3 regions of the Streptosporangium amethystogenes subsp. fukuiense genome follow, and region 2 is predicted to be linked to each of the others. Evidence: riboswitches for the same ligand, from Rfam matches in the RefSeq annotation. Region 2 holds a riboswitch; each other region holds the start of a gene.
What was found. Region 2 has a riboswitch for cobalamin ahead of cobN (cobaltochelatase subunit CobN). Riboswitches for the same ligand answer to the same signal wherever they lie in the genome.
Positions count from the first base shown of each region.

Region 1 (6,723 bases), 2.8 Mb from region 2:
GCGATCAGCCAGTCGGGGGAGACCTATGACACCCTCGCCGCCGTCCAGGAGCTCAAGCGCAAGGGCGGCCGGGTGCTCGGCATCGTCAACACCGTGGGCAGCGCGATCGCCCGCGAGTGCGACGGCGGCGTCTACCTGCACGCGGGTCCCGAGGTCTCGGTGGCGAGCACGAAGGCGTTCACCTCGACCGCCGTGGCCTTCGCGCTGCTCGCGCTGCACCTCGGCCGGGTGCGGGACCTGTCTCCCGCCGACGGCCGCCGGATCTGCGAGGGCCTGCGGAGGCTGCCGGACCAGATCAAGGAGATCCTGGCGCTGGAGCCGCAGCTCCAGGAGCTGGCGAAGAAGTACGCCGAGGCGCCGAGCATGATGTTCGTAGGCCGGGTCCGGGGGTATCCGGTGGCCCGCGAGGGCGCACAGAAGCTCAAGGAGATCTCCTACGTGCACGCCGAGGCGTACCCGGCCAGCGAGCTCAAGCACGGGCCGCTGGCGCTGATCGGCCCGGACATGCCGACCGTGGCGATCGTCCCCGACGACGAGCTGCTGGACAAGAACCTCACCACGCTGGGTGAGATCCGCGCCCGGGGCGGCCGGGTGCTCATGGTCGGTCACCGCGCGGTGGACCTCAAGCTGGCCGACGACTGCGTGGTGGTGCCCAGGAACGAGATCGAGCTGGACCCGATCCTGCTGTCGATCCCGCTTCAGCTCTTCGCCTACCACGCCGCCGTGGCGCTGGGGCGGGACGTCGACAAGCCCCGCAACCTGGCCAAGAGCGTCACGGTGGAGTGAGAGGGCTCCCGGGGCGGCCGCCGACGGTGGTCGCCCCGGCCGGGGGCGCGGCGACCCCCGACTGGTAACAGATAGCGATAAGGCGGTAACCTATGGTATAGGGGGTTCTTGGGGGAAGGGGCGCTTATGCGCCGTAGGAGGTTTTTCGCGCTGGTCGCGGGTGCCATGGTCGTCGCGGGCTGCGACCTGAACGGTGACTCCGCCGACTCGGCCGTGGGCCGCCTGAGCATCCTCGAACCCACCGCCGACGGCCACGGCTGGGACGGGATCGCGGGCAGGCTCGCCTCCGTCCTGGTCCTGTCGGGGCTGGCACGCTCCGCCATGGCCGTCGAGCGGCCGGGGCCCCTGGGTTCCGTCCCGCGTGACGCGTTCGGCGCCGTGCGCGGCTCGTTCGCGCGCGAGGGCAGGCTGCTCGTCGCCGCGATGCCGATGGTGACGGCCGCGGAGATCGCCAACACCGCCGCGGTGGTGGACGCCACCACCCCCCTCGCCCGCCTGGTCGGCGACTGGACGGTCCTGGTCGTCCCCTCGGACTCCCGGCTGCGCACCTTCGAGGACTTCGCCGCGGAGCTGCGCCGCACCCCGGCGGCGCTGACGGTCGGCGGCCGGCCGGAGGGCGGTTCCGACCACGTGCTCTACGGCATGATCGGCAAGTGCCTCGGGGTGGACACCCGGTTGCTGGAGTACGCGGGGTTCCACGGTGCCGAGGACGCGGCCGAGGCGCTCCAGGTCGGACGGGTCGCGGCCCTGCTGGGGTCGGCCCGCGCCCTGCGACCCGAGATCGCCGCGGGCCGCCTGCGTCCCCTGGTGGTCTCCTCGGGCAGCCGGCTCGACGGGATCGACGCGCCGACGCTCCTGGAGGTCGAGGTCCGGCTGGAGTACAGCGACTGGTGCGGCCTGCTGGGACCCAAGGGCATGGGCCAGGCGGACCGGGACGCCGCGATCGCCCTGTGTGACAGGATCGACGCCGCGCCGCGCTGGCGCGCCCTGTGCGCGGCCAATGGATGGAGCCGGGTCTACCTCAGCGGTGACGAGTTCCGTCAGTGGCTCTTCACCGAGACGGCCCGCACCCGCGGGGTGCTCCACGAGCTCGGACTGCTGAAGTCTTCCGACACAACTTGTTGGGGTAGTTGCGTCAGACGCCCCTAGATGTAGGATCCTGCTCGTTGCTGGTTCGCCCCGGGAGGGGCGAGGCAAGAGGGAACCCGGTGAGATTCCGGGACTGCCCCGCAGCGGTGAACGGGAACGAAAGCCGTCATGTGAGCACTGGGTGAACCATGCCCGGGAAGCGACGGCCGGTAGGCACGCGCAGGGCGCCCGTGAGTCCGAAGACCTGCCGGTGACGTGATTGTCCAGGGCCTCGTGGGAGGGCCCGCGGAACGAGGCGGTCCGGCGTGCCCGGGATCGCTCGCGGACGCGTGCCCCTCCGGCGGAGCCACAGGGGGAAGTTCGAGCGAGCGAGGGACACCACGTGACACAGGTATTGGCGGAGACGGCGGCGGAGAGCGCGGGGAACGCGCCGGTCGATCGCAGGCAGGCCATCGACGAGGCCGCCGCCCGAGTGATCACCGACCCCGAGAACTCCAAAGTCGCCGCCGCGCTGCTGGCCGAGCTGATCGCCGACGAGGCCGCCGAGCACGGCGTCCGCGGCTTCTCCGAGTCGGTCGCCGCGACGCACGAGGCGGGGTTGATCGCCGACGGGCTCGCGGAGTTCGTGGCCGCCCATGCCGGGGTCCTGGACGCGCTCATCGAGCCGGACGCCGACGCCAGATTCGAGTACTTCGGGCTGCGTACCGTCTACGACCGCTACCTGCTGCGTCACCCGCGCACCCGCAAGGTGCTGGAGCGCCCGCAGCACTTCTTCCTCCGGGTGGCCTGCGGCCTGTCCGAGACCGTCGAGGAGGCCGCCGAGCTGTACGCGCTCATGGCCACCCTGTCCTACCTGCCCAGCTCGCCCACGCTGTTCAACTCAGGCTCGCGCAGACCCCAGCTCTCCTCGTGCTTCCTGCTCGACTCGCCCCGCGACGAGCTGGAGGCCATCTACGAGCGCTACGGGCAGGTCGCGCGGCTGTCGAAGTACGCCGGGGGCATCGGGATCGCCTGGAGCCGGATCCGCTCGCGGGGCTCGCTGATCCGCGGTACCAACGGCCATTCCAACGGCATCGTGCCCTGGCTGCGCACCCTGGACGCGAGCGTCGCCGCGGTCAACCAGGGCGGCCGCCGCAAGGGCGCGGCCTGCGTCTACCTGGAGCCCTGGCACGCCGACGTCGAGGAGTTCCTCGAACTGCGCGACAACACCGGCGAGGAGGCCCGCCGCACGCACAACCTGAACCTGGCCAACTGGATCCCCGACGAGTTCATGCGCCGGGTCGAGGCCGACGGTGTGTGGTCACTGTTCGACCCCAAGGAGGTCCCGCACCTCACCGACCTGTACGGCGCCGCGTTCGACGACGCCTACCGGGCCGCCGAGGCCGAGGGCCGGTTCACCGCGCAGCTCCCCGCCCGCACCCTGTACGGCCGGATGATGCGCACACTCGCGCAGACCGGCAACGGCTGGATGACCTTCAAGGACGCGGCCAACCGGACCTCCAACCAGACGGCCAGGCCCCAGAACGTCATCCATCTGTCGAACCTCTGTACCGAGATCCTTGAGGTCACCAGCGACGCCGAGACCGCGGTCTGCAACCTCGGCTCGATCAACCTGGCCGCCCACCTGTCTCCGGGTTCCGAAGAGGGGATCGACTGGGCGCGGCTGCGTGCGACGGTCCGCACCGCCGTGCGGTTCCTCGACCGCACCATCGACCTGGGCTTCTACCCGACCCCCGAGGCGAGGGCCGCCAACCGGAAGTGGCGTCCGATCGGGCTCGGCCTGATGGGCCTGGCCGACGTGCTGTTCGCGCTGCGACTGCCCTTCGACTCGCCGCGCGCGCTGGAGCTGTCCACCCGGATCTCCGAGGAGATCGCGCTCGCCGCCTACCGGACCTCCTCGGACCTGGCCGTCGAGCGTGGCCGCCATCCCTCGTACGAGGAGACCAGGGCCGCCGCCGGGGTGCTCCACCCCGACCACTACGGGGCCGCGACGTCGGCCGCGTGGACGGAGCTTCGGGAGCGGATCGCCGGAACGGGGCTGCGTAACTCGCTGATGATCGCGATCGCGCCCACGGCCACGATCGCCTCCATCGCCGGTTGCTACGAGTGCATCGAGCCGCAGGTCTCCAACATCTTCAAGCGCGAGACCCTCTCGGGTGAGTTCCTCCAGGTCAACCGCTATCTCGTCGCCGACCTGCGGGCCCGGGGGCTGTGGACCTCGCGGATCCGTGACGCGATCAAGCGCGCCGACGGCTCCGTCCAGGACATTCCCGAGATCCCCGCCGACCTGAGGCTGCTCTACCGGACCGCCTGGGAGCTGCCGCAGAAGGCGCTGATCGACCTGGCCGCCGCGCGCACCCCGTACATCGACCAGTCGCAGTCGCTGAACCTGTTCATGGCCACGCCGACCATCGGCAAGCTCTCCTCGATGTACGCCTACGCCTGGAAGTCGGGCCTGAAGACCACCTACTACCTGCGCTCGCGCCCGGCCACCCGGATCGCGCAGGCCACCGTGGCGGCACCGGCGGCCGGGGAGGTCCCCGTCCTCGACCCCGAGGCCGTCGCCTGCTCCCTGGAGAACCCCGAGTACTGCGACGCCTGCCAGTAGACCTGCCGGCGGCCCGTCCAAGGGCACCCCGTCCCTCCCAGCCACCCCTCGGCCACCCCGAAAGGCGTTCTCCCGATGTTGCTCGACCCCGGCATGGATCTCACCCTGCGGCCGATGCGCTACCCCGAGTTCTACGAGCGCTACCGGGCCGCGATCCGCAACACCTGGACCGTCGAGGAGGTGGATCTCGCCTCCGACCTGGCGGACCTGGCGAGGATGACCTCCGAGGAGCGTCACCTGATCAACCGCCTCGTGGCGTTCTTCGCCACCGGCGACTCGATCGTGGCCAACAACCTCGTCCTCAACCTCTACCAGCACCTCAACGCCCCCGAGGCGCGCCTCTATCTCAGCAGGCAGCTGTTCGAGGAGGCGGTGCACGTCCAGTTCTACCTGACCCTGCTGGACACCTACCTGCCCGACCCCGACGAGCGGGTCAAGGCGTTCGCCGCGGTCGAGCACATCCCCTCGATCCGTGACAAGGCGGAGTTCTGCTTCCGCTGGATCGACTCGCTCGGCGGGCTGACCCGGCTGGAGACCAGGGAGGACCGGCGGGCGTTCCTGCTCAACCTGATCTGCTTCGCGGCGTGCATCGAGGGTCTGTTCTTCTACGGGGCCTTCGCCTACGTCTACTGGTTCCGCTCCAGGGGGCTGCTCAGCGGCCTGGCCACCGGGACGAACTGGGTCTTCCGTGACGAGTCCATGCACATGGAGTTCGCCTTCGGCGTCGTGGAGACCGTACGGGCCGAGGAGCCCGAGCTGTTCGACGACAAACTCACCGAGCAGGTCACCCGGATGATCGAGGAGGCGGTGGCGGCCGAGCTGGCCTTCGCGGCCGACCTGTGCGGCGACGGCCTGCAGGGGATGGGGGTGGAGCAGATGCGGCGCTACCTTGAGTACGTGGCCGACCAGCGGCTGGTCAGGCTCCAGATGCCCGTCCGGTACGGTACGGCCAACCCGTTCGCGTTCATGGAGTTGCAGGACGTGCAGGAGCTGGCCAACTTCTTCGAGCGGCGGGTTTCTGCCTACCAGATAGCCGTCGAGGGGAATGTCACCTTCGACGAGTCCTTCTGATTGGCTGATGGTCCGGGGAAGAGAGCGACGAGGGGAAGTCGTCAGTGTCCAGCTGGATCATCATGGTCGTTTCCGTGGCCGCCGCGATCGTGGCGGTGGAGGCGGTGCGGAGGGTACTGCGCTCACGGCTGATCGGCGAGAAGTGGGCGCTCGCCGGTCCGGTCGTGAGCCGCTGCACCTGGCCGGGGTTCGCCACGGCCGCCGTGGCGACCGCCTACACCGTCTACGAGCCGGGCATGGCGGAGGGCTCGGTCAGCCAGGTGATCGACCGCGGCCTCAGCGTGGCGATGATCGGGTGCGCCACCTGGCTGGTCATCCAGGCCGCCTACGCCGTCACCGACGTGGTCCTGGACCGCCTGGTCACCGTCCAGGGCGAGGGCAACCGCAAGGCCCGGCGTATCCGCACCCAGATCACCCTGGTCCGCAGGGTGGCCTCGGCGGTGATCATCGTGGTGGCGCTGGGTGCGATGCTCTTCACCTTTCCGCAGGTACGGGCGCTCGGCGCCGGACTGCTGGCCTCGGCCGGGATCGCCGGCGTCGTCGTCGGCATCGCCGCCCAGTCGACACTCGGCAACCTGCTCGCCGGACTCCAGTTGGCCTTCAGTGACGCGCTCCGCCTGGACGACGTCGTCGTGGTGCGGGGCGAGTGGGGCCGCATCGAGGAGCTCAGCCTGACCTACGTGGTGCTGCGGCTGTGGGACGAGCGCCGGCTGGTCCTGCCGGTCTCCTATTTCACCGCCAACCCGTTCGAGAACTGGACCCGGCACAGCAGCAGGGTGATCGGCCACGTGTTCATCCGGGTCGACTGGTCGGTGCCGGTCGAGGAACTGCGCGCCGAGCTCTACCGCGCCCTGCGCGCGCACCCGCTGTGGGACCAGAAGGACTGGACCCTCCAGGTCACCGACACCCTTCCCAACGGGCTGCTGGAGTTGCGCGCCCTGATGAGCGCCGCCGACTCCGCCAGCGCCTGGGATCTCAAGTGCGACATCCGTGAGCATCTGGTGGCCTTCGTCCGCGAGAGGTACCCCCAGGCCCTGCCCCGCTTCCGGGTCGAGAATCCGCTCGTGCCCGCCACCCTTCCCGGGGCACTCACCGGCCTGACGGCGCCGGCGGCGAGGCGTTCCGGCGATGAGGACGGCGATCGGCCGGTTCCGTCCTGAGGCGACCGG
Region 1 is NZ_JBHTEE010000001.1:964,221-970,943, forward strand. It holds gene glmS (glutamine--fructose-6-phosphate transaminase (isomerizing)) at 1-786, shown strand, start outside; gene ACFQVD_RS04090 (tripartite tricarboxylate transporter substrate-binding protein) at 913-1,935, shown strand; cobalamin riboswitch at 1,940-2,141, shown strand; gene ACFQVD_RS04095 (ribonucleoside-diphosphate reductase subunit alpha) at 2,258-4,483, shown strand; gene ACFQVD_RS04100 (ribonucleotide-diphosphate reductase subunit beta) at 4,559-5,554, shown strand; gene ACFQVD_RS04105 (mechanosensitive ion channel family protein) at 5,599-6,714, shown strand.
Region 1: it holds a riboswitch for cobalamin, as region 2 does, so the genes downstream of both, ACFQVD_RS04095 (ribonucleoside-diphosphate reductase subunit alpha) here and cobN (cobaltochelatase subunit CobN) in region 2, are expected to answer to the same signal.

Region 2 (6,723 bases):
TGCATGTAGGAGCCGTAGAAGAGCGGGTCGCCCTCGCAGAGCACCACTACGTCGCGTCCGGCGTCCAGGTGCGCGGCCAGCCGCACGGCGCAGTCGGCGTAGAAGTCGTCGAGCGCGCCCTGGTATCCGCCGGGGTGGTCGGTGGTCTCGGTGGTCACCGGGTAGATCAGCGCCTCCTCGACCTGGTCTCCCCGCAGGTAGGGCAGGGCCACCGACCTGGCGATGCTCCGCCCGTGCCGGGCGCTGTGGTAGGCGATCACGTCGGCCGCACCGAGCAGCCTGGCCGCCTTCACCGTCACCAGCTCCGGGTCTCCCGGCCCCAGCCCGACCCCGTACAGGCACCCGAGATCCCCGCTCAACCCGCTCACTCCCCCTCACCCGCGACCGCGTTGACGACAGCCGCCGCCATCGCGAGCCCGACCCCGTACCGGCACCCGAGATCCCCGCTCAACCCGCTCACTCCCCCTCACCCGCGACCGCGTTGACGACAGCCGCCGCCATCGCGAGCCCGACCCCGTACCGGCACCCGAGATCCCCGCTCAACCCGCTCACTCCCCCTCACCCGCGACCGCGTTGACGACAGCCGCCGCCATCGCGAGCCCGACCCCGTACCGGCACCCGAGATCCCCGCTCAACCCGCTCACTCCTCCTCACTCGCGACCGCGTTGACCGCGGCCGCCGCCATCGCGCTGCCGCCCCTGCGCCCGTGCACCACCAGGTGGTCGAGTCCGGCCGGGTGCTCGGCCAGGGCCAGCTTCGACTCCGCGGCCCCGATGAAGCCGACCGGCACGCCCAGCACCGCCGCCGGGCGTCCGGCCCCCTCCTCGACCAGTTCGAGCAGGCGGAACAGTGCGGTCGGCGCGTTGCCGATCGCGACCACCGCGCCGTCGAGCCGGTCGCGCCACAACTCCAGCGCCGCGGCGCTGCGGGTGGTGCCCAGCCGCAGCGCCAGCTCCGGCACCCGCGGGTCGCCGAGCGTGCAGATCACCTCGTTCGCCTTCGGCAGCCGCCGCCTGGTGACGCCGGAGGCGACCATCATGGCGTCGCACAGCACGGGCGCGCCGTCGCGCAGCGCCCCGCGCGCCGCCGTGACGACTCCCGGCGACCACGCGAGGTCGTTGACGAGGTCGACCATGCCGCAGGCGTGCACCATGCGGACCGCGACCTGTGCGACGCCCGGCGGCATGCCGCCGAGGTCCGTCTCCGCGCGGATGGTGGCGAAGGAGCGGCGGTAGATCTCCGCTCCGTCCCTGATGTAGTCGATCACTTTCCCTCTCTGGTCGCCGCCACCGCGGCGCTCGTCTGCTCGGCGTCGGCGAACGTACGGCTCACGCCGTCCGCCTCGACGCGGTATCCGTCTCCGGTCGCGACCACGTCCACGACCTGGCCGCGCGGGCGTCCGCATCGCCGCTCGCAGCCCGACCAGTGCACGGGAAGCGCACGGGTGCGGCTCCGCGGGGGGCGGACGCCGTCAGGACCGCCCGCACCGGACTCGGAGCCGGTGCCGCCGTTCGCGTGCACACCCGCGTGGACGTCGGCGTGGACGTCGGCGAGGGCCTTCGCGCATCCGGGCCGGCCGACGCAGGCGGTCAGGCCCAGCCACGGTGACGCCGGGTCGCCGACCAGGCCCGCGTCCGCGAGCGCCGCCCGCCGGCCGTCGACCTCCCGCGGCGGCAGGTCGGGGACGACGATCGTCCGCCACGGCGTCACCCGGACCTCTCCCCCGCCGTGCTCGGCCGCCCGGGCGAGCGCCTCCAGCTGGGCCGCCGTGAGCCGCCCGAGCGCGGCGAGAACGGTGAGGGCCGATCTTCCGTCACGCTGTGCGAGGACCCCGACCGTGCCTCCCCCCGCCGTCCGCGCCCGTCGTACGGCGGGGGCGGACAGCCGGAGAGCCGGCTCCGTCCCGAGAACGCGGGCCGAGACCCGTCCTGGACCGTCGGTCAGCTCGGCGAGCCGCCACGCGCCCGACCCCTGCTCGGCGCGCTCGGCCAGGAACGCCTCGGCGACCGCGAGCATGCCGGTGACGGCGGAGGAGACGGGTGCGCGCAGCCCCCGGTCGGCACCGGCGAGCAGCAGCGCCACCTCGGAGACGTCGTCCACCGAGGCGTCCACCGGTTCGACCGGCAGCAGTGTGACGTCCGCGCCGAGGGCCGCCATGTCGCCCGAGCCGTCGTCGAGCGCGAAGAGGAACCGGCCGGGCAGGTCGGCGAGCACGGGCCGGGCGCGGAGTTCCCCGTCCAGCCGGGACACGAGCGGACGGACGTCGAGCAGGCTCGCGGGTGCCCGCCCGGCCAGGGGTGAGGCCACGATGTTGCGTACCAGCTCATGCGTGGCCGACGGCAGCAGCCCGGCGGCGGCCAGCCGCACGGCGAGGTCGGATGCCGGGGAAGGCCGCCGAGCGTCGTCCGGAACGCGCGCGTCGCCGGGTGCCGGACGCACGGCGGGAAGGGGCTCGCCGTCCTGCGGCGGGAGGCCGCGCACCTGGAGGTTCGCCCGGGAGGTCAGCTCGATCACGCCGGATCCGAGCTCCCGGGCGGCGGCGGCGACCACGCGGAGCTGACCCGCCGTGAGCGCCCCGCCTGGAATCCTGATCCGTGCCAGGCCGCCGTCGGCCGCGGCGTGCACCTGGAGCGCTCCGGGACACGCGTCGGCCCGGGTTCTTCCGGGAGGGTCGGTTATTGACACGCAGTGGATGGTAGCTCCCATTTCTTTACGGATGTCCGCCTGGCATAGTGTGACCTAGGCGACGGCGCAGGGAGGAAGCCGGTGTGAAACCGGCGCGGTCCCGCCACTGTAACCGGGGAGCGAACCCCACCGAAGGCCACGGTCCGGCAACGGACGGGAAGGCCGGGGTGAGCGTTGATCCGGGAGCCAGGAGACTCCTGCCGTCGCGATGACGACGACCCGGGGCGAGGACCCCGAGGGAGGACTTCCGCATGCGTTCCGTGCCGCCCACCCCACGATCGGCCGCACCGCCCGCGCCACCCGCCGTCCTGCTGCTGTCGACCTCCGACACCGACCTGCTCAGCGCGCGGACGAGCGGCGCGAACTACCGGCTCGGCAACCCGGCGCGGCTGTCCGCCGAGGACCTGCCCGCGCTGACCGAGGGCACGGACCTCGTGGTCGTGCGGCTGCTCGGCGGCCGGCGGGCATGGCAGGACGGGCTGGACGCGCTGCTCGCCGACCGGCGGCCCGTCGTGATCCTCGGTGGCGAACAGGCCCCCGACGCCGAGCTGATGGAGCTGTCCACGGTGCCCGGCGGGGTCTGCGCCGAGGCGCACGCCTACCTCGCGCACGGCGGTCCGGCGAACCTGGCCCAGTTGCACGCCTTCCTCTCCGACACGGCGCTGCTCACCGGGTACGGCTTCGCACCGCCCGCGCCCACCCCGGGCTGGGGCCCCCTCGAACGTGTCGCGCGACGCACCGAGGGCCCCGTCATCGGAGTGCTCTACTACCGCGCGCACCACGTCGCGGGCAACACCGCCTTCGTCGAGACGCTCTGCCTGGCCATCGAGGAGGCGGGCGGCCAGGCCCTGCCCGTCTACTGCGGTTCCCTGCGCAGCGCCGAGCCCGGCCTGTTCGACACGCTCCGGGCCGCGGACGCCCTGGTGGTCACCGTGCTCGCCGCCGGGGGCACCCGTCCGGCGACCGCCTCGGCGGGCGGGGACGACTCCGCGTGGGACGTCGGCGCGCTCGCCGAGCTGGACGTGCCGATCCTGCAGGGCCTCTGCCTGACCACGGGAAGGGACGCCTGGCGGGAGAACGACGACGGCCTGTCCCCGCTCGACGCGGCCTCCCAGGTGGCGATCCCCGAGTTCGACGGGCGGATCATCACCGTGCCGTTCTCCTTCAAGGAGGTCGACGACGAGGGTCTGACCGTGTACGTGGCCGATCCCGAGCGGGCCTCGCGGGTGGCCGGCATCGCGGTACGGCACGGTCTGCTCCGGCACGTCAGGGCACCGGAACGGCGAATCGCGGTGATGCTGTCGGCGTACCCGACCAAGCACTCCAGGATCGGCAACGCGGTCGGCCTGGACACACCGGCCAGCGTGGTCAGGCTGCTCACGGCCATGACGGAGGCCGGGTACGACCTCGGAGACGGTTTCCCCGGCGTGGCGGAACTGGACGGCGACGCGCTGATCCACGCGCTGATCGCGGCGGGCGGCCAGGACCGGAACTGGCTCACCGAGGAGCAACTGGCCGCGAACCCGGTGCGGATCCCGGCCGCGCGCTACCGGGCGTGGTTCGAGACGCTGCCCGAGGACCTGCGGCACGGCGTCGAGGCGCACTGGGGGCCGCCGCCGGGCGAGTCGTTCGTCGACCGGAGCCGCGATCCGGACGGCGAGATCGTGCTGGCCGCGCTGCGCGCGGGCAACCTCGTGGTGATGGTCCAGCCGCCGCGCGGCTTCGGGGAGAACCCGGTCGCCATCTACCACGACCCCGACCTGCCGCCGAGCCACCACTACCTGGCCGCCTACCGGTGGCTGGCCGACGACTTCGGCGCGCACGCGATCGTGCACGTCGGCAAGCACGGCAACCTGGAGTGGCTGCCCGGCAAGTCGGCGGGGATGTCGGCCTCCTGCGGCCCCGACGCGGCGCTCGGTGACCTGCCGCTGGTCTACCCGTTCCTGGTCAACGACCCCGGTGAGGGCACGCAGGCCAAGCGGCGGGCGCACGCCGTACTGGTCGACCATCTGGTGCCGCCGATGGCCCGTGCGGAGACCTACGGCGACATCGCCCGGCTGGAGCAGCTGCTGGACGAGCACGCCTCGATCGCGGCCATGGACCCGGCCAAGCTGCCCGCCGTCCGGGCGCAGATCTGGACGCTGATCCAGGCCGCCAGGCTCGACCACGACCTGGGCGTCGACGACCGGCCGCAGGACAGCGGGTTCGACGACTTCCTGCTGCACGTCGACGGATGGCTCTGCGAGGTCAAGGACGTCCAGATCCGCGACGGCCTGCACGTGCTCGGCGACGCCCCCGAGGGGAAGGCCCGCGTCGACCTCGTGCTGGCCATGCTCCGCGCCCGCCAGATCTGGGCCGGTCAGGAGGCACTCCCCGGCCTGCGTGAGGCCCTCGGCCTGGCCGAGGACGGCGGCGCCGCGAGGGTGAGCGTGGACGAGGCCGAGTCGCTGGCCCGCGCCCTCGTCGAGGGCATGGAGGAGCGCGGCTGGGATCCGTTCGCCGTCTCCCCCGTCACCGCGTCCGTCCTGGCCGGCGGGGGTGACCGCGGCTCCGGGGTCCTGGCCGCCGTGGAGAAGGTGCTCGGGTTCGCGGCCGGGGAGATCGTGCCCCGGCTCGCCAGGACCACGGACGAGATCGGCGCGGTGCTGCACGCGCTCGACGGCGGTTACGTCCCCGCCGGGCCGAGCGGGTCGCCGCTGCGCGGGCTGGTCAACGTGCTGCCGACCGGGCGGAACTTCTACTCCGTCGATCCCCGGGCGGTGCCCAGCAGGCTGGCGTGGGAGACCGGGCAGGCCATGGCCGACTCCCTGCTGGAGCGGTACCGCTCCGACACCGGTGAGTGGCCGCGCTCCGTCGGGCTGTCGGTCTGGGGCACCAGTGCCATGCGCACGGCGGGCGACGACGTGGCGGAGGTGCTCGCGCTGCTCGGCGTGCGGCCGGTCTGGGATGAGGCGTCCCGCCGGGTCAGCGGCCTCGAACCGGTCCCGCTCGCCGAACTCGGCCGGCCCAGGATCGACGTGACCGTCCGGATCAGCGGGTTCTTCAGGGACGCCTTCCCGCACGTCGTCACCATGCTGGACGACGCGGTACGGCTGGTCGCGGGCCTCGCGGAGACCGCCGAGGAGAACTACGTGCGGGCGCACGCCGACGCCGACCTGGCCGCGCACGGTGACGAGCGGCGGGCCACCCTGCGGATCTTCGGCTCCCGGCCGGGTGCCTACGGTGCGGGCCTGCTGCCGCTGATGGAGAGCGGGAACTGGCGCGACGACGCCGACCTGGCCGAGGTGTACGCGGTCTGGGGCGGCTTCGCCTACGGCCGCGACCTCGACGGGGCACCGGCCCGGCAGGACATGGAGAGCGCCTACCGGCGGATCGCGGTGGCCGCGAAGAACGTCGACACCCGCGAGCACGACATCGCCGACTCCGACGACTACTTCCAGTACCACGGCGGGATGATCGCCACCGTGCGGGCGCTCACCGGCCGGGCGCCCGCCGCGTACGTGGGCGACAGCACCCGCCCGGACGCGGTGCGGACCAGGACCCTGCACGAGGAGACCGCGCGGGTCTTCCGTGCCCGGGTGGTCAACCCCAACTGGCTGGCGGCGATGCGCAGGCACGGGTACAAGGGCGCGTTCGAGCTGGCCGCCACCGTGGACTACCTGTTCGGCTACGACGCCACGACGGGCGTGCTGGCCGACTGGATGTACGACAGGCTGGCCGCCGTCTACGTCCTGGACCCGGAGAACCGGGCGTTCATGGCCGCCTCGAACCCGTGGGCGCTGCACGGCATCGCCGAGCGGCTGCTCGAGGCGGCCGACCGGAAGATGTGGGAGCACCCCGACCCCGAGATCATGGCGGCCCTGCGGGAGGCGTACCTCACCGTCGAGGGCGACCTGGAGGACCGCTGACCCGCCCCGGGGTGGGGGCGGGTCAGCCGATGGCCGCGACCAGGCGTTCGGCCAGCTCGGGGCTGCCGGCCCAGTGCAGGTGCAGGTAGGAGGCGGCCAGCAGGGGCTCGGCGAAACCGTCGGCCGCGCC
Region 2 is NZ_JBHTEE010000001.1:3,799,674-3,806,396, forward strand. It holds gene ACFQVD_RS16000 (precorrin-2 C(20)-methyltransferase) at 1-359, opposite strand, end outside; gene ACFQVD_RS16005 (precorrin-8X methylmutase) at 641-1,267, opposite strand; gene ACFQVD_RS16010 (precorrin-3B synthase) at 1,264-2,685, opposite strand; cobalamin riboswitch at 2,700-2,901, shown strand; gene cobN (cobaltochelatase subunit CobN) at 2,937-6,593, shown strand; gene ACFQVD_RS16020 (cobyrinate a,c-diamide synthase) at 6,616-6,723, opposite strand, start outside.

Region 3 (6,723 bases), 1.7 Mb from region 2:
GGCAATGGCGGTCGGCGCACAGGACAGAACATGGACTCTGTCCGGTCACCTAACGGCATCACCCCAGGTCAAACCCGGAGCTGAGGCCATCGCCAAGGTCACCGAAGTGCTGGCGCCCCGCCCCCGCACCCACTGATCAACTGAGTGGCGGCTCGCCGGAGCTATAGGAGTCCCGGGCCGTCAACGCTTCCACATTGGTTCCCTTGCCGATTCGGTCTCGTGGCCCGTTCGGCAGCAGACCGCCGAAATCCGCCCTCGCCGAGCGGCAGGACAGACCGCGTGGCACCGGCTGTTGCCTCTTTCCGGCTTACGCCCCCTTAACGGGACTTTTCGTTCGGATGCTCGTCATGCCCCGTCTCAGTGGGCGCGTTCGAAACCCGCGGGGGCATCGGCGCCGACTGGAGTGGTGGCGGTGGGGCGGTTGGACTGGCAGCGCTGCTTCTCGGAGCCGGTCATCGGACCGGTGCGCTGGTAGAGGCGGTCGGACAGCTCGGTGGCGGGGTAGTCCAGGACGGTGTACAGGCGCCACTCGGTGTGGGGGTCGGCGGGAGCCGGGCTGGTGGTGAACCAGCCCTCGGTACGGCGGCGTCCGGCTTGGGTTTCCACCCATGAGGCCTCGGCGGGCTGGGCGACTTCGGTGACGTTGTGGGTGATGGAGGTGGACCAGCTGGGAGCCGTTCCAGCCCCGGCGGCGAACTGTTGGGCCATGGAGCTGGCCGCGCCCGCGCTGCCCGGTAGTCCGGCCTTGGTGGGCAGGTCTCCGTAGGAGCGCCCCGCGACGGTGACGGGACGGGTGCGGGTCAGGGCGTTGCGGGTGCAGTTGATGTAGGTGTCGCCGTTGGCCTTCGCAGGCTCGTAGTAGGTGTAGGAGTAGGCCTCCTGCGGGGTGAAGGAGCAGGTGCCGGGCGCGCTCGCGCAGTGGTTGACGGCGTCGGCGACCGGCCTGCGGTCGTTGCCGTAGAAGGCCTGGGAGGCCGGCAGCGCGCTCTTCGGGATGGTCTTGTCCACCGGTGGCGGGATCTGGGCCGCCCGCACATTGGCGATCAGGGGGCCGCAGTCGCCTCTGGCGTTGTCGGTGGCGGGTACTTGGGAGGTGAAGGTGAGCAGCGGCTCGTGCTCGCTGGCGGTGAAGGTGTAGGTCTGGCCGGTGCGCCAGACACCGGTGCCCAGGACGTTGGGTTTCTTGTCCGGGTCCGGGGCGGTGGTCCGGGCGCCGGCCTGGCCGCCGTCGCCCTCGACGGTGTAGGCCTGGCCCTGGGTAAGGGCCGCCGGGGTGCAGGCGGCGGCCACACCGGGGCTGTCGTCGAAGGTGACGGTGACCTGGGCGCCCGCGCGCACACCGCGCAGCCGCTGCTTGAAGGAGTGGGTGGTGGCGTTCGGCAGGCGAAGCATGACGGCCGTCTTGCCGTCGGGGTGGCCTGAGACGGTGCCTGCGTAGCGGGCGACGCCGTAGGATGTGCCGGCTCCATTGGTCGAGCCGACAGACCAGCCCTGGACAGCTGCCCAGTTCGGGCCGGTGCCGGTGAAGGCGGGCAGGGCGAAGTCGCCGTTGATGACGGTGACTGGCTTGGTATCGGGCCCTGTGGTCTGCGCGGATGCTGCGGCAGGGGCGAGCTGGGTGGCGTGTGCGGGCTGTGCCGCCAGGCCCAGGCCCAACAACAGTGCGCCGGCGACGGCGGCCCTGACGGGAGTGTGTGGTGACGTCATGATGATCTCCACGAAAAAAGGGGTGCTCAGGCGGGGCGGTCAGGAACGCCCGGCGGCGAGCACGGTGCATTGCCTCAGCCGCGCGCCTTGCGGCAGCGCGGGAAGGATCGTTGAGCGATCAGCCCTGCGGAATCCGCGATTGACGGTGTCTTCCACGGCGGTCTTGCTCGCGGGCCGCAACCGGTCGCAGGTGTCGCCCGGCACGGTGAAGGTGTCGGCGACGAAGGTGCTGGTGTTCACGGTCGAGGGGCCGTCGACCGTGACGTTGCGCACCTGCAGGCCGCCGATGGTGATCTTTCCCGCGACCCGCTGCATGGCGGAGCTGGCCCCAAAAACCAGGGCGTCGCCCGAGCGGACGGTGGTGGTGTACTGGGTCGCCTCGGTGTTCTCGGTGGTCCAGCTGCGCTGGTAGTGGAGCTTGAAGGCGCCCTCGAAGGCGCCCTTGGCGCCGAGCGAGCCCGCCAGCTTTCCGCTGCCGTTCGCCCCTCCTTTGGCACTGAACGCCGCGTATGGCCCTTGCTGGGTGTTGGGTGTGGTGAAGGTCCCGCTACCTTCTCCCGACACCCCTGCGGAGACCTCGCCGGAGGCGTTGACCTGCCCCTCGACCGAGATGTTGCCGGTTATCTCACCACCGAGGTTATCTGTGCTGCCGGTACGCAAGGTGACCTGGCGTTCCACGGTGATCGGGTCCTTGGTGCAGTTGATGACCGCGTTGCCCAGGGACTTCACGGCACTGTAGTACTCACCGGAAGCCTGTGAGTCGATACGGAAGCGGCAGGCGCCGGGATTTTCCGCGCACCGCCTGACCGCCTCGTCCACTGATGGCAGCGGCTTGTCGCCGTCGAAGGCCCGGGCGACAGGAACGTCGGGCACACCGGGTGCGGGGGTGGCCAAGGCGGTCGCCGGAACGAGCGCGACCAGGACGGCGGTGAAAACCATCGGTGTCCAACGAAGAGGAGAGTTCACGGCGGTCATGGGTTCATCAGCTCGCAGACACCGGTCAGCTGGGAGAAGTCAGGGGAGTTGCGCAGTGCGGCAGGCAGGCCCGCGGCGAACTCGTCACACGCTTCGGCGATGGCGGATGCGGCGTTGTCTGAGGGTGCGGGCCGGAAGTTGGCCAGCGCCTGCCGGGTGTCGTCGAGGTCCTTGCGCTGCTGGCCGCCGTCGCCGATGAGGTTCTCCATGCACTGCTTGGAGGTCGGAGGGCATTCCTCCACCTTCTTCTTGGCCTCGGCGATGTCCTCCTTGGCCTTGGCCGTGTCCTTCTTGGTCTCTTCTCGGTCGGCGTCGACGCCGCCGCGTTCCTCCTGGGCGCCGCACGGTTTCGGCTGCCCGTTGGGGCAGGTTTCCTCCTTGGGAGGATCCGCCTGAAGCACGGGGGAGGTGACGGCCATGGCCGCGGGGACAGGGGCGCAGGCGATTGCCAATGCCGAGGTGAGCATGACGAAGAAGCCAGATATGCGGATGTGGTGCATGTTCCTCTTCCTGCGGACAAACGAATCAGGGTGCGCGCATCAACGAGACGCATGCAAAAAGTAGCGATCCGAATACGCAAAGCAAGATTGCCACGCCTGGCGTGTCCCTGATCAGAGGCGTCGCCGCTTTCCAGTCCGCCAGCACTCGGCGAAGTGTCACACAGATCCTGAGCACGATCTGTCGCGCAGATCATGAGACCTGACAACGATCTCTTGGAGCGAGTTGCCGAATTGTTCTTATAGGGGTCAAGGACCCGGCCCGGCCCGGCCACAATCGCAAGCGGTGAGGTGATCAACTATCGTACTCTCGGCGAACTGTTGCGAGGTGCCTTGCGGTCGCGAGGAGAATCGGGAAGCCGGTGTGATTCCGGCACGGGCCCGCCGCGGTGACCGGGAAGCCGCCGTCCACGTGCGAAGCACAGCCACTGGCTCGTAAGGGCTGGGAAGGCGGGCGGTCAGGCGTTGATCCGGGAGTCCGAAGACCGGCCTCGCGCCCATCGCCCCGCCAGGGGCACGACGCAGCGGGAGCCTGCCCATGAACAGCCAGCTTTACGATGTCATTCACCGCCGCCGCGACGTGCGAGGCCAGTTCACCGGCGGACCCGTGCCGGACGAGGTGCTGCACCGCGTGCTGTCGGCGGCTCACGCCGCCCCCAGCGTCGGGCTGTCCCAGCCGTGGGACTTCGTCGTGGTGCGCGACGCCGAGATCCGCAGCGCCTTCCACGACCACGTCCAGCACGAGCGGGCGACCTTCGCCGCCACCCTCGATGACGAGGCCGCCCGGCGGTTCGCCCAGATCAAGATCGACGGGGTGCGCGAGTCGACGCTGTCCGTCGTGGTCACCTATGACCAGGACAGGGGCGGTCCCGCGGTGCTCGGCCGCCACGCCATCGCCGACGCCGGCCTGTACTCGGTGTGCCTGGCCATCCAGAACCTGTGGCTGGCCGCGACCGCCGAACGGCTCGGCATCGGCTGGGTGTCGTTCTACCGTGAGCCTTTTGTGCGGGACCTGCTCGGTATCCCCGTTCAGATCCGTCCGGTCGCGTGGCTGTGTCTCGGTCCCGTCACCCACCTCGAAGAGGCCCCTGATCTGGAACGGCACGGATGGCGGCGACGGCGCCCGCTGGCCGCCGCCATCCATCACGACCAATGGGGGACGAGCGGCCTCGGCCACCGTTAACTCACCCAACCTGACGCCACCATCTACAAGGGGTTCCGGTAGTAATTGCTGTGAATCCAACGATGTCGCCGCTGATCTGCGGAGACTCCTTGGCAACATGATCATGTGGATGGCGGGTCAAGCTCTATCTACGCAGGCAGACCCATATCCGTTGTATTTTCCGCGATTACTACGGGGACCCCCATAGGGGTCAAGGGGCGGCCCCACGGCCGCGCGGCCCGCCGCGCGGCCGGGACCGGCCTGGAGGCCGGTCCCGGCCGCCGCCGCCACGCGCGCTCGGTCCCGCTCACCGGGGCCGCCCAACCCAGCAACGTCAGAGCGACAGCATTCCGCGGTAGTGCCAGATCCAGGGATCGGCGTCCTGGAGCGGCTCCTACACCGCCCGACGCTCCTCACCGGGGACGACCATGTACGCCCCGGTCTCCAACGCCCCGGTCTCCAACGCCTCGTCCGCCAGCACCATCGGCCCGGGTACCGTCGCCCCGCCCAAAGGACCACCCGGCAAGGTCACCTCTCGCATGGCCCCGCCCCTGACTCGCGGACCCCGGCCATGTCCCCGACTTCGAGGGATCGTGGCGAGGCCGTGACGATCGCCCGTCGGGGTTGCGACCGTAGATGGCGTGCTTCTCCCGAACACGGCCCCAGCCCCAAAGTAGGTCTATGTGCGCGGGTCATCGGGCTTCTAAGAAGATCGTTTTCTCGGAAGCGACCCCAAGCGGAAATGACCACTGCTTCGGAGAACACACATAACGCAAGGGTGAAAGCCCAGCTCGGCACTTCCGAAAACAGAGCCGTGCCGCTACTTGGCGGCCGGGGACACGTTCGGGAGGAGCGGGCCAGGTCGGAAAGAGCTCCTTGATCGCTTTCCGGTGAACTTGGCCGGGTGTACGGCATCATGTCCGTTGTGGATCTTTCCAGGCGTCCTGGGCTGCGCATCGCGGCTGCGGCCGCCACTTTGTTGTTCACCCTGGGTGGCTTCGACCAGTTGAAGATGCCTGCGCTGCCGATGCCCGCGGACGCGGCGGCCTCGGCCGAGGAGATCGCCGAGCGACTGCGGGACCGTCTGGACGACGAGGTCTTCGAGAGCTTCTTGCCGGACCTCACCTTCGCCCCCTTCGCGATGAGCCTGGACACGCCCCTCCTGCACTGGTGCTGGCCGGAGCAGAAGCAGGGCATCGAGGCGCGGCTGCCGCCTGAGGGCGTGCCCGCCTACACCGGCGAGCTGCACGCTCCGGAGGTGGCCGATCCGCTGGAGGTACGGTTCTGGATCACTTCACCCGATCAGGCGAGCCGCTTGGTCGCGGCGACCCGGCGCGGCGCCGAGGAGTGTGGCCGCCGCCCTCGGGAGGGCGATGCGATCAGTGACGTGGCCGATTTCGATCGCTGGGGGTGGCACGGGGTGCGGGTCCTGGTCACCACGGAGAGCTGGACGGAGTACGGCGACTCGGGCGCCAGGGTGACGATCGTGGCCGCACGCGGCGCGCTGCTGGCCGAGGTGTCGTGGGCCTGGGCGTTCGAGGCAGGCGGCAGGCCGGGCCAGAGCCCGCTGCTCCAGGGCACCGAGGCGGCGGCGTCCGTGCTGGCCGCCGTGGGCGGCGCCCCCTCCGCGCCCGCCCCGGCCGGCGTCACCTCGCGGGCCACCTCGACCATGATGGCCGCGGCCCTGCCTCCGCCGTCCGTCTACGGCAAGGACATGAGGCCGTGGCCCGACCCTGTTGGTCTCTTGCATGATCTGGTCTGCCCGTCGGGTTTCGACGAGAACGTGCACGGCGGTGCTCCGGCCATCACGCGCCGTCTGATCGGCGAGGTCTCCATCCGTGAGGACGTGCTGTTCCTGGCCGACGAGCAGAGCGCCGAACAGGCACGCATCCGGCCGATCCTCCGGGCCCGTTGGGGCGTCTCGACTGGCAAGGGGGTGAAGCCCTGCGACTCCGACGACGCGCTGTCCTACAGCATCGACCGCCGCCTCGAGCCCTTCACCAGGGGTTCTTGGACAGGAGAGATCGAGGCTTTCGCCGTGCGGCGCCCTGGCTCGCAGCGCCGTCCTGCCCGTCACGACTCCGTGGCGCACATCGCCGTGGCCGTGCGCCACGGCTCCACCATGGTCTATCTCCGCTGGCAGGGACCGGCAGGGGCCGCCCCGGCCGCTGCCCTGCGCAGGGGCCGCGCCGCCCTCACCGATACCCTCGACCTCCTGCCTAGGGCTGGGAACTGAATACGTGAGAAAGGGGCCATGACCCGATCTTGGTAGTGCTTCCCCGCAGGTCGACGCCGGTTTCTGGTCAGGTAATGCTGCGCGGGTGAGAAGCTCAGGGACTGATGGCCAGGACCTGCAGTTTCGTGTTCGCGGCCTCATGAACC
Region 3 is NZ_JBHTEE010000001.1:2,091,366-2,098,088, reverse strand. It holds gene ACFQVD_RS08985 (hypothetical protein) at 358-1,707, opposite strand; gene ACFQVD_RS08980 (hypothetical protein) at 1,747-2,646, opposite strand; gene ACFQVD_RS08975 (hypothetical protein) at 2,679-3,182, opposite strand; cobalamin riboswitch at 3,489-3,687, shown strand; gene bluB (5,6-dimethylbenzimidazole synthase) at 3,718-4,362, shown strand; gene ACFQVD_RS08965 (hypothetical protein) at 4,736-4,882, opposite strand; gene ACFQVD_RS08960 (hypothetical protein) at 5,267-6,577, shown strand; gene ACFQVD_RS08955 (hypothetical protein) at 6,672-6,723, opposite strand, start outside.
Region 3: it holds a riboswitch for cobalamin, as region 2 does, so the genes downstream of both, bluB (5,6-dimethylbenzimidazole synthase) here and cobN (cobaltochelatase subunit CobN) in region 2, are expected to answer to the same signal.